2 regions of the Streptomyces lothianensis genome follow, and region 1 is predicted to be linked to the other one. Evidence: predicted binding sites of a transcription regulator. Region 1 holds the regulator's gene; the other holds the start of a gene.
The links. Region 1 encodes HrcA, which represses chaperone genes, less so after heat shock. Its sites were predicted from a motif close to TTNGCACTCNGNNNNNCNGAGTGCNAA; they were not measured.
Positions count from the first base shown of each region.

Region 1 (6,171 bases):
GGCGGCAAGTACATCGCGCCCACCGAGGTCGAGGGCCAGTTCAAGGCGATCTGCCCGTATGTCTCGAACATGCTGGTCATCGGCGCCGACCGCAACTACTGCACCGCCCTGGTCGCCCTGGACGAGATCGCCATCACCGGCTGGGCCAAGGAGGAAGGGCTCTCCTCCACCTCGTACGCGGACGTCCTGGCCGATCCGAAGACGAACGCGCTCATCGAGGGCTACGTCAAGGAGCTCAACGAGGGGCTGCAGCGGTGGCAGACCATCAAGAAGTTCCGCATCCTGCCGCGCGACCTCGACGTCGAGCATGGTGAGCTGACGCCGAGCCTCAAGCTGAAGCGGCCTGTCGTGGAGCGGGAGTTCAAGGAGCTCGTGGACGAGATGTACGCGGGGGCGCGGGAGGCGTAGCGCCTCAGTGGCCGGAGCGGGTGGAGCCGGATCAGTCGGCTCCACCCGCACCGGCCTGCCTGCTCACACGGGCCTGCCCGCGCACCGGCCTGCCCGCCGGGGCGGCGGCACATGGGCGGCCGGATGGCCCGCCGCCGCGATGGCGGACAATGGGTGAATGCCTTCCGTACTGCCCGACGGGGAACCCGTGCCCGACGACGGGACACTCCCCGCATCCGCGCTCGCCGACGGCGCGGCGCGGCCCCTCGGCTTCTATGTCCACGTGCCGTACTGCGCGACCCGCTGCGGCTACTGCGACTTCAACACGTACACCGCCGGTGAGCTGCGCGGATCCGGCGGTGTGCTCGCCTCCCGCGAGAACTACGCCGACACCCTGATCGACGAGATCCGCCTCGCGCGGAAGGTCCTCGGTGACGATCCGCGCGCCGTCGAGACGGTCTTCGTCGGCGGCGGCACCCCCACGCTGCTGCCCGCCGCCGATCTCGTACGGATCCTCGGCGCGATCCGCGAGGAGTTCGGCCTCGCGCCCGGGGCCGAGGTGACGACGGAGGCGAACCCGGACTCGGTCGACCCCGCGTATCTGGCCGCGCTGCGGGCCGGGGGCTTCAACCGGCTCTCCTTCGGCATGCAGAGCGCGAAACAGCATGTACTGCGGATCCTGGACCGCACCCACACGCCCGGTCGGCCCGAGGCGTGCGTCGCCGAGGCACGCGCGGAGGGCTTCGAGCACGTCAACCTCGACCTGATCTACGGGACCCCCGGCGAGAGCGAGGACGACTGGCGGGCCTCGCTCGACGCGGTACTCGGGGCCGGACCCGACCACGTCTCGGCGTACGCGCTGATCGTCGAGGAAGGCACGCAGCTAGCCCGGCGGATCCGGCGCGGCGAGATCCCGATGACGGACGACGACGTCCACGCGGACCGCTACCTGATGGCGGACTCCGTGCTCGGGGCGGCCGGGTTCGGCTGGTACGAGGTGTCGAACTGGGCCACCTCACAGGCCGCGCGCTGCCTGCACAACGAGCTGTACTGGCGGGGCGCCGACTGGTGGGGTGCGGGCCCCGGGGCCCACTCCCATGTGGGTGGGGTGCGCTGGTGGAACGTCAAGCACCCCGGGGCCTATGCATCCCGGCTTGCGGCCGGGATGTCGCCCGGGGCCGGGCGTGAGCTGCTCTCGGCGGAGGACCGCCGTGTGGAGCGCATCCTGCTCGAACTCCGACTCCTGTCCGGCTGCCCGCTGTCCCTCCTGCGCCCGGACGGCCTCGCGGCCTCCCGCCGCGCCCTGGAGGACGGTCTCCTGGAGCCCGGCCCCTACGCGGAGGGGCGGGCGGTGCTGACGCTGCGGGGGCGGTTGCTGGCGGATGCGGTGGTCAGGGACCTGGTGGACTGAGGGCCGGGTTCGGCTGGGCTTCAGCCCGTCCGGCGTTTGAGGACGAGCGCGTTCAGCGCGATACGGGGGTCCGGGGGCTATGCCCCGGTTTCCGGAAGGGGCGGGGCGGGGAGAGAAGCCCGCCGCAGGCGCCACTCCAGCTCAGCCGCCGTCCACCGTCACGAAGTCGATCAGCTCCTCCACCCGCCCCAGAAGCTCCGGCTCCAGGTCCCGGAAGGAGCCGACCCGGGACAGAATGTGCTGCCACGCCGCCCCCGTGTTCGCGGGCCAGCCCAGCTCCCGGCACACCCCCGTCTTCCAGTCCTCGCCCCGCGGGATCCGGGGCCAGCCCCGGATCCCGACCGCCGCCGGCTTCACGGCCTCCCAGATGTCGATGTACGGGTGCCCCACCACCAGCACGTCCGCCCCGGTGACCGAGGCCGCGATCCGGGACTCCTTCGTCCCGGGCACCAGGTGGTCCACCAGGACACCGAGCCGCGCATCTGGCGCGGGCCCGAACTCCGCCACGATCGCGGGCAGATCGTCGATGCCCGAGAGGTATTCGACGACCACACCCTCGATCCGCAGGTCGTCACCCCAGACCTTCTCCACCAGCTCCGCGTCGTGGCGCCCCTCGACGTAGATCCGCCCGGCCCGGGCGACCCGCGCCCGCGCCGTGGGCACGGCCACCGAACCCGATGCCGTACGCGAGGGCCGCACCGGCCCGGGCGCGGCGGGCCGGGTCAGAGTGACGACCCGACCGTCGAGCAGGAACCCGCGCGGCTCCAGCGGAAACACCCGGTGTTTGCCGAAGCGGTCCTCCAACGTGACCGTCCCCGCCTCGCAGCGGATCACCGCCCCGCAGAACCCCGTCGTGACCTCCTCGACGACCAGGTCCGCGGTCGCCTCCACGGAAGGCACGGCCCGGGGCTTCTTCCAGGGCGGGGTGAGGTCGGGGCTGTAGCTGCGCATCCGTCCGACGATAGGAAGAGTCCGGGCCGGGTGTACGGCGACACGCCGAGCCGGATCCGGACCACTTACGCGACGCCGGACCACGTATGCGACGCCGGACCACGTACGCGACGGCGAACCGCTCACGCGACGCCGAACCGTTCGGCGAGCGCGGACCGCTGCGCACGGACGAAGGCTCCGTCGACCACCCCACCGTGCCCGGGCACGTAGCGGACGTCCGGCCGCGGCCCGCCGAGTTCGAGCAGCCGGTCGAGCGCGTGCGGCCACAGTCCGGGCGTCGCATCCGGCCCGGCCTGCGGCTCGCCCGATTCCTCGACCAGATCGCCGCACAGCACAAGACCGGCGTCCGGGACGAGAGCCACCAGGTCGTACGGGCTGTGCGCGGGGCCCGCCAGGGACAGCAGGACGTCCCGGCCGCCCAGGTCGAGCGACCAGTCGTGGGTGATGAGGTGGTGCGGCCGGATGACGATTTCCGTCGAGGAGGCGGCGTCGCCCTCGGGCAGCCCGTGGCGTACCGCATCGCGCGCGAGCTCCTCCCGGCCGGTGTTCAGGATCCGGTCCATCCCGGCGGCCGCGTAGACTCGCACGCCCGCGAACGCCCCCGTACCGAGCACATGGTCGAAGTGCGGATGGCTCAGCGCGATATGGGTGACGCGGCGCCCGCCGAGCAGTGCCTGCGCCTGCCTGCGGATCTGAGCGCCCTCGCGCAGCGACGCGCCCGTGTCGAAGAGCAGTGCCCCGGTGGAGCCGGCGACCAGCGCGACGGTCGCGTCCCAGACCGGGAGCCGCCGACGGCCGATCCCGTCGCCCAGCTCCTCCCACCCGAACTCTTCCCACCTGATGTCCATAGCGTGACGCTAACCGCATCAGAGGGGATCGGCCTTGCTAGGGCGCCACCCGACGGCCGTACACTGACCATGCGGTTTTGCTGGCACTCACCTCGTACGAGTGCCAGAGGAGCCGGATCGGGGCCGGAAGGGAGGCCCGGGCGGGCGACAGATGGAGGTGCGCGGATGCTCAGTGAACGCAGGCTGGAGGTGCTGCGCGCCATCGTCCAGGACTATGTGGGCACCGAGGAGCCGGTCGGCTCCAAGGCCCTCACCGAGCGGCACAAGCTCGGGGTCTCGCCCGCGACCGTCCGCAACGACATGGCGGCCCTGGAGGACGAGGGCTTCATCGCCCAGCCGCACACCAGCGCGGGGCGGATCCCGACCGACAAGGGCTACCGGCTCTTCGTCGACAGGATGGCCGGGGTCAAGCCGCTCTCGGCCGCGGAACGGCGCGCCATCGAGAACTTCCTGGACGGCGCCGTCGACCTCGACGACGTCGTCGGCCGCACCGTACGGCTGCTCGCGCAGCTGACCCGGCAGGTCGCCGTCGTGCAGTACCCCTCGCTGACCCGGTCCACGGTGCGGCATGTGGAACTTCTCTCGCTCGCACCCGCCCGTCTGATGCTCGTGGTGATCACGGACACCGGACGGGTGGAGCAGCGCCATGTCGACTGCCCGGCGCCGTTCGGCGAGACCTCGCTCGCGGATCTGCGGGCCCGGCTCAACAGCAGGGTGGCGGGACGCCGGTTCTCCGACGTGCCGCAGCTCGTCCAGGATCTGCCCGAGTCCTTCGACCCGGGCGACCAGGGCACCGTCGCGACCGTCCTCGCGACGCTCCTCGAAACCCTTGTCGAGGAGTCCGAGGAGCGCCTGATGATCGGCGGCACCGCCAATCTGACGCGCTTCGGACATGATTTCCCGCTCGTGATCCGGCCGGTGCTCGAAGCGCTCGAGGAGCAGGTCGTGCTTCTCAAGCTGCTGGGCGAGGCCAAGGATCCGGGCATGACCGTACGTATCGGGCATGAGAACGTCCATGAGGGGCTCAACTCCACCTCGGTCGTCTCGGTCGGCTACGGTTCGGGCGGCGAAGCAGTCGCCAAACTCGGCGTGGTCGGCCCGACCCGCATGGATTACCCCGGAACGATGGGAGCAGTACGCGCAGTGGCACGTTACGTCGGACAGATCCTGGCGGAGTCGTAAGTGGCCACGGACTACTACGCCGTACTCGGCGTGCGCCGCGACGCTTCCCAGGACGAGATCAAGAAGGCCTTCCGGAGGCTTGCCAGGGAACTTCACCCGGATGTGAATCCGGATCCGAAGACCCAGGAGCGCTTCAAGGAGATCAACGCCGCCTACGAGGTGTTGTCGGACCCGCAGAAGAAGCAGGTCTACGACCTCGGAGGCGACCCGCTGTCCCAGGCGGGCGGCGGTGGCGCGGGCGGCTTCGGCCAGGGCGGGTTCGGGAACTTCTCGGACATCATGGACGCGTTCTTCGGTACGGCGTCCCAGCGCGGACCCCGTTCGCGTACCCGCCGCGGCCAGGACGCCATGATCCGGCTCGAGGTCGAGCTGGACGAGGCGGCCTTCGGGACCACGAAGGACATCCAGGTCGATACGGCCATCGTGTGTTCGACGTGTTCCGGTGAGGGTGCCGCGCCCGGCACCTCCGCGCAGACCTGTGACATGTGCCGCGGCCGCGGTGAGGTCTCGCAGGTCACGCGGTCCTTCCTCGGCCAGGTCATGACCTCCAGGCCCTGCCCGCAGTGCCAGGGTTTCGGTACGGTCGTGCCGACGCCGTGCCCCGAGTGCGCGGGCGACGGGCGGGTGCGTTCGCGCCGGACCCTGACCGTGAAGATCCCGGCCGGTGTCGACAACGGCACACGCATCCAGCTCGCCGGCGAGGGCGAGGTGGGCCCCGGAGGCGGGCCCGCCGGTGACCTCTACGTCGAGATCCACGAGCTGCCGCACCCCGTGTTCCAGCGGCGCGGCGATGACCTGCACTGCACCGTGACCATCCCGATGACGGCGGCGGCGCTCGGCACGAAGGTGCCGCTGGAGACGCTCGACGGGCTCGAAGAGGTCGACATCCGGCCCGGTACGCAGTCGGGGCAGTCGATCCCGCTGCACGGGCGGGGTGTCACGCATCTGCGCGGCGGCGGGCGCGGTGACCTCATCGTGCATGTCGAGGTGCTGACGCCTTCGAAGCTGGATGCGGAGCAGGAGCGGCTGCTGCGTGAGCTTGCGGCTCTGCGCGGGGAGGAGCGGCCCACGGGGCAGTTCCAGCCCGGACAGCAGGGGTTGTTCTCCCGGCTGAAGGACGCCTTCAACGGGCGCTGAGTTCCGGTATCCGGGGGCTTCGCCCCCGGATGTCCGTATCCGACCCGTGGATGGGGGCTGAATGGTGAGCGATCTCTGCCCGGTTCCGATTGTGCAGGCCCCCATGGCCGGGGGTGCCTCCTGTCCCGCGCTCGTCGCCGCCGTCTCGGAGGCGGGCGGGCTCGGGTTTCTCGCCGCCGGGTACAAGACCGCCGACGGGATGTACCAGGAGATCAAGCAGACCCGCGGCCTGACCGGCCGGCCCTTCGGCGTGAA
Region 1 is NZ_JBLMKT010000037.1:68,021-74,191, reverse strand. Features, by position in the region: gene ACLF6P_RS12825 (AMP-dependent synthetase/ligase) at 1-408, shown strand, start outside; gene hemW (radical SAM family heme chaperone HemW) at 566-1,798, shown strand; gene ACLF6P_RS12815 (DUF3097 domain-containing protein) at 1,940-2,749, opposite strand; gene ACLF6P_RS12810 (MBL fold metallo-hydrolase) at 2,872-3,597, opposite strand; gene hrcA (heat-inducible transcriptional repressor HrcA) at 3,763-4,779, shown strand; gene dnaJ (molecular chaperone DnaJ) at 4,780-5,916, shown strand; gene ACLF6P_RS12795 (nitronate monooxygenase) at 5,978-6,171, shown strand, end outside.

Region 2 (6,171 bases), on a different contig from region 1:
CAGGTTCCTCGCGGCCGTCGTCGGCAACAACGGAGGCGCGGTCCAGCTCTGGGACCTGGAGAGCCGCTCCGGCCTGGGCAAGCCCATCGATCCGACCGGCATCGCCATCTCCGCGCTCGGCTTCCGCGGCAGCACCCTCGTCGCCCTCAACGGCAGCCGCGTCCACGCACTCGACCTGGATCCCGGTTCGCTCGCCGAGACGATCTGCGAGAAGGCGGGGCGCGACATCACGCGGGAGGAGTGGCAGCTGTACGCGGCGGACGTGCCGTACCGCAGCGTCTGCTGAGGCCGCACGCGGCCACGGGGGCGGTGGCCCTGTACACCACGGCCACGGCGGCGGTGGCCCTGCGCACCACGGCCACCGCCGCCGCACACGCGCCAGGGCGGCACCCCCGTCATACGGGAAGTGCCGCCCTGGTACTGCGTACTGCTCTGCGACTGCTGCGCGCAGCCGGTGAACGTCCAATCCGCGAGGATCAGAAGTCCATGTCACCGCCCGGCATGCCGCCCGGAGCGGCCGCGGCGGCCTTCTCCGGCTTGTCGGCGATGACGGCCTCGGTGGTGAGGAAGAGCGCGGCGATGGAGGCGGCGTTCTGCAGCGCGGAACGGGTCACCTTCGCCGGGTCGATGATGCCCTCGGCGATCATGTCGACGTACTCACCGGTCGCGGCGTTCAGGCCGTGGCCGACGGAGAGGTTGCGCACCTTCTCCACGACGACGCCGCCCTCGAGACCACCGTTGACGGCGATCTGCTTGAGCGGGGCCTCCAGGGCGAGACGCACGGCGTTGGCGCCGGTGGCCTCGTCACCGTCGAGCTCCAGCTTCTCGAAGACCGAGGAGGCCTGCAGCAGGGCCACGCCACCACCGGCGACGATGCCCTCCTCGACGGCCGCCTTGGCGTTGCGCACGGCGTCCTCGATGCGGTGCTTCCGCTCCTTGAGCTCGACCTCGGTCGCGGCACCGGCCTTGATGACCGCCACGCCGCCGGCGAGCTTCGCGAGGCGCTCCTGGAGCTTCTCGCGGTCGTAGTCGGAGTCCGACTGCTCGATCTCGGCGCGGATCTGGTTCACGCGGCCGTTGACGGCCTCGCTGTCACCGGCACCATCGACGATGGTGGTCTCGTCCTTGGTGATGACGACCTTGCGGGCGCGGCCGAGCAGCTCGACGGAGGCGTTCTCCAGCTTGAGACCGACCTCCTCCGAGATGACCTCGCCGCCGGTGAGGATGGCGATGTCGTTCAGCATCGCCTTGCGGCGGTCGCCGAAGCCCGGGGCCTTGACGGCGACGGACTTGAAGGTGCCCTTGATCTTGTTGACGACCAGGGTGGACAGGGCCTCGCCCTCGACGTCCTCGGCGATGATCAGCAGCGGCTTGCCGGACTGCATGACCTTCTCCAGGAGCGGAAGCAGGTCCTTGACCGAGCCGATCTTGGAGTTGGCGATGAGGATGTACGGGTCCTCGAGGACGGCCTCCATGCGCTCCATGTCGGTCGCGAAGTACGCCGAGATGTAGCCCTTGTCGAAGCGCATGCCCTCGGTGAGCTCCAGCTCCAGACCGAAGGTCTGGGCCTCCTCGACCGTGATGACGCCTTCCTTGCCGACCTTGTCCATGGCCTCGGCGATGAGCTCGCCGATCTGGGTGTCGGCGGCGGAGATGGAGGCGGTCGAAGCGATCTGCTCCTTGGTCTCGACCTCCTTGGCCTGGTCGAGCAGGGCGCCGGAGACGGCCTCGACGGCGGTCTCGATGCCGCGCTTGAGGGCCATCGGGTTGGCGCCGGCGGCCACGTTGCGCAGGCCCTCGCGGACGAGCGCCTGGGCGAGGACGGTGGCGGTGGTCGTACCGTCACCGGCGACGTCGTCCGTCTTCTTGGCGACTTCCTTGACCAGCTCGGCGCCGATCTTCTCGTACGGGTCCTCGAGCTCGATCTCCTTGGCGATGGACACACCATCGTTGGTGATCGTGGGGGCGCCCCACTTCTTCTCGAGGACGACGTTGCGGCCCTTGGGGCCAAGGGTGACCTTGACGGCGTCGGCGAGCTGGTTCATCCCGCGCTCGAGACCGCGCCGTGCCTCCTCGTCGAACGCGATGATCTTGGCCATGTGAAGTGGTCCTCCCGGACAGGGGTGGATTGCTCCGGATCGGGCGCGGTGCCCGCGACGGACGGTCTCCGGCAGCTGGCGGTTCCTTGCCCCGCCAGGTCCGGCGACCTCACCGGCCGATCCAAGTTCGTGTAGCACTCTCACTCGTAGAGTGCTAACGCCAATGATTAGCACTCGGCCTGGTCGAGTGCAAGCGCGTCTCGAAGATCCCCACGTCAGGGCCCTCACGCCGGGCCCCGGACGCAGAAGGGTCCGCACCCCGTTCCCGGGATGCGGACCCTTCATCACGTCGTTGCAGACTTGCTCCGGCGCGATCAGGCAGTCACGCGGACCATGTCCGCCTGCGGCCCCTTCTGACCCTGCGAGATCTCGAACTCGACCCGCTGGCCCTCTTCAAGGGTGCGGTATCCGTCCATCTGAATCGCGCTGTAGTGGACGAAAACATCCGCACCACCGTCGACCGCGATGAAGCCGTAGCCCTTCTCCGCGTTGAACCACTTGACGGTGCCCTGAGCCATGCCTAACTCCCCTATTACTGGCCCTTGCACAGATCCGCACTTCGCGAATCCGGGTCAGACCTCACCCCCCGACAGGTGGGGGTGTGCGCCGGAACGCGTCGACCGCCGCTGAATGTATCTGTCCAACTGCCGTCTGCAACAGGTCAATCGGACGAGAATTCTGGGCACGACCGATCGGGAATGTACGGAGAATTCGCCAGACGTCAGGGCAAGTCGGGCCGGGCGAAAGGGGCTAAATCGTGCATTTGACGCGAGCGCGGATCTGAATTCTTGTCAGCACGCGGGCGAGTTCTCATATGACCGCGGCACACGCTCACCGCATCCGCTCATAAAGGCGAAACAGCATTCCCAACTGTACCGCGCTCAACCATACAGAATTGCCCCCTCCGCTTCCCGCGCGGAGGCGGGGAAGCGGAGGGGGCGGGGAAGCGGAGGGGCAGGAAGAGCGGGAAGAAGCGGAACGGAAGCTTTCAGCCGCCCGCGACGGCCGGGATGATCGAGACGCCGGCGCCGTCCGGGGTGGCCGTCTGAAGGCCCTGCTCGAAGCGCACGTCGTCGTCGTTCACGTACACATTCACGAAGCGGCGCAGCTTGCCCTGGTCGTCGAGGACGCGCGCGGCGATGCCCGTGTGGTTCTTCTCCAGGTCGGCGATGACGTCGGCGAGGGTCGCGCCCTCGGCCGCGACCTCGGCCTTGCCGCCGGTGTAGGTGCGCAGGATGGTGGGGATCCGGACGTTCACGCTCATGGGACTTCGAAGCCTTTCAGGAGGAGGGAGAGGGGATACGGGGGCGCCTCAGCCAGCGAGCCCCGCCGCGCGGAACGCGTCCAGGTCCGGGCGGATGGTCGCGGTGGCGCCGCTGTCGGCGACCGCGTCGAGGGTCTTGAGGCCGTCGCCGGTGTTGAGCACCACGGTGGTCAGCGAGGGATCGAGGACGCCCTGGTCGAACAGCTTGCGCGCGACCCCCACGGTCACACCACCGGCCGTCTCGGCGAAGATTCCCTCGGTCTGCGCGAGCAGCCTGATCGCCTCGACGACCTGCGCGTCGTTCACGTCCTCCACCGCTCCGCCCGTACGGCGCGCGATGTCGAGGACGTACGGGCCGTCGGCCGGGTTGCCGATGGCGAGCGACTTGGCGATGGTGTCGGGCTTCTGCGGGCGCACGACGTCGTGCCCGGCCTTGAAGGCCGCCGAGACCGGCGAGCAGCCCTCCGCCTGCGCGCCGAAGATCTTGTACGGCCTGTCCTCGACGAGCCCCAGCCTGATGAGCTCCTGCAGCCCCTTGTCGATCTTCGTGAGCTGCGATCCGGAGGCGATCGGGATGACCAGCTGGTCGGGCAGCCGCCAGCCGAGCTGCTCGCAGATCTCGTACGCGAGGGTCTTGGAGCCTTCCGCGTAGTACGGGCGCAGATTGACGTTGACGAAGCCCCAGCCCTCGCCCAGCGGGTCGCCGATGAGCTCGGAGCAGAAGCGGTTCACGTCGTCGTAGTTGCCCTCGATGGCTACGAGCTCACCGCCGTAGACGGCGGCCATGACGACCTTGCCCTGCTCCAGGTCGTGCGGGATGAACACACAGGAGCGGAAGCCGGCCCGCGCGGCGGCGGCGCCGACCGCGCCCGCGAGGTTGCCGGTGGAGGAGCAGGACAGGGTGGTGAAGCCGAAGGCGCGGGCGGCCTCGATGGCCTGGGCGACGACGCGGTCCTTGAAGGAGTGCGTGGGGTTGCCGGAGTCGTCCTTGACGAACAGCTTCCCGGGCTCGGCGCCGAGCTCGCGCGCCAGGTTGTCGGCCTTGACGAGCTTGGTCCAGCCCGGGTTCAGGTTGGGCTTCTCGGCCACGTCCGCGGGGACGGGCAGGAGCGGCGCGTAACGCCAGATGTTCGCCGGTCCGGCCTCGATGCGGCGGCGCAGCTCCTCGGTCTCGTACGCCTCGAAGTCGTAGGCGATCTCCAGAGGGCCGAAACACTCCTGGCAGGCGAAGAGCGGGCCGAGCGGTACGCGGTGGCCGCACTCGCGGCAGGAGAGGGCGGCGGCGGGGCCGAGATCCACGGAAGCGGCGGCGGAGGCGGCGGCTTCGGGGGTGGTGGGTTCGACGGTCTGTACAGCCATGGCAGGCGAGGCCCTTTCTCCTCATCTTCCTCATGACGCACTTCGCCATGAGACGGATTTGGCACCTTCCCGAGTCAGGGACCTCGCGTCGCGCGGTGCGAAGACTGACTGGAGGGTTGCCGGGGCTTCAACGGGCCGTATCCCTCTGCCCCTCTGGATGAGCGGTATGACCTGGTGTCTGTCCGTGGACCAGGTGTTTGTGTCCCGCGCGGCGACCCCCGGCATGCGGTGGTCGTACGCGTTGTTCAAGACTGTAACCGAAGGCCCCAGCCGTTGAGATAGTCGTCCGAACGGCGAGATGGATCACAGAGAGACAGGTGTGGGCAGGCGTGCTCGAAGAGGTGGAGCGCTGGCTGGAGCGGCGCTCCTGGTCGGTGAAGGACCGGCCGCTCGATGTCCTCCTGGCCGAGAAGGCCCGGCAGGGCGCGACGGTCTCCGTGGTGCTGCCCGCCCTCGACGAGGAGGCCACGGTCGGGCAGATCGTCACGGTCATCCGGCGTGAGCTGATGAGTCCGGACGCCCCCCTCGTCGACGAGCTCGTGGTGATCGACTCCGGTTCCACCGACCGTACGGCCGAGGTCGCGGCGGCGGCCGGCGCGCGCGTGGTGCACCGGGACGCGATCCTCCCGCGGATCCCGGCCGTGCCCGGCAAGGGCGAGGTGCTGTGGCGTTCGCTGCTCGTGACGAGCGGGGAGATCGTCTGCTTCGTGGACGCGGATCTGCGCGAGTTCTCGCCGGACTTCGTCAGCGGGATCGTCGGGCCGCTGCTCACCGATCCCGAGGTGCAGTTCGTCAAGGCGATGTACGACCGGCCGCTCGGCGAGGGCGCGGGGGCGGGCGGCTCCGGCGGACCGGGCAGCGGACCGGGCGGTTCTCCCGGCGGCTCCGTGCCCAACGACCAGGGCGGCCGGGTCACCGAGCTGGTGGCCCGCCCGCTGCTCAACCTGCACTGGCCCCGGCTGGCCGGATTCGTACAGCCGCTGGGCGGCGAGTACGCGGCCCGGCGCTCGCTCCTGGAGCGGCTGCCGTTCCCCGTCGGATACGGCGTGGAACTCGGCCTCCTCGTCGACGCGCTGCACACGGTGGGCCTCGACGCGCTCGCCCAGGTCGACGTCGGTGTGCGCAAGCACCGCCACCAGGACGGGCGCGCCCTCGGCCAGATGGCCGCGGCCATCTACCGGACCGCGCAGCTACGGCTCGCGCGCGGCCATCTCGTACGGCCGCGGCTGACCCAGTTCGAGCGGGGCAGCGACGGTTTCGAGCCACGGACGCATGCCGTGGACACCGAGGAGCGGCCGCCGATGGCGGAGATCGCGGAGTACCGGGACCGGCGGGTGGCATAGCAGCCTGCCTGTGCGCGTGGCGGTACCTGTCCTGATCATGGTTATTGCCTAAATTTCCCATTTATGTGGTTCAGACACGCTACGCGAAAGACCCTCCGTACCCTGG
Region 2 is NZ_JBLMKT010000030.1:14,350-20,520, forward strand. Features, by position in the region: gene ACLF6P_RS10625 (WD40 repeat domain-containing serine/threonine protein kinase) at 1-286, shown strand, start outside; gene groL (chaperonin GroEL) at 477-2,099, opposite strand; gene ACLF6P_RS10635 (cold-shock protein) at 2,414-2,617, opposite strand; gene ACLF6P_RS10640 (ubiquitin-like small modifier protein 1) at 3,088-3,363, opposite strand; gene thrC (threonine synthase) at 3,412-4,722, opposite strand; SAM riboswitch class I at 4,741-4,886, opposite strand; gene ACLF6P_RS10650 (glucosyl-3-phosphoglycerate synthase) at 5,052-6,065, shown strand; gene ACLF6P_RS10655 (hypothetical protein) at 6,129-6,171, shown strand, end outside.
Region 2: a site for HrcA is predicted at 2,267-2,293, ahead of groL (chaperonin GroEL). Genes of this name have one in related genera too.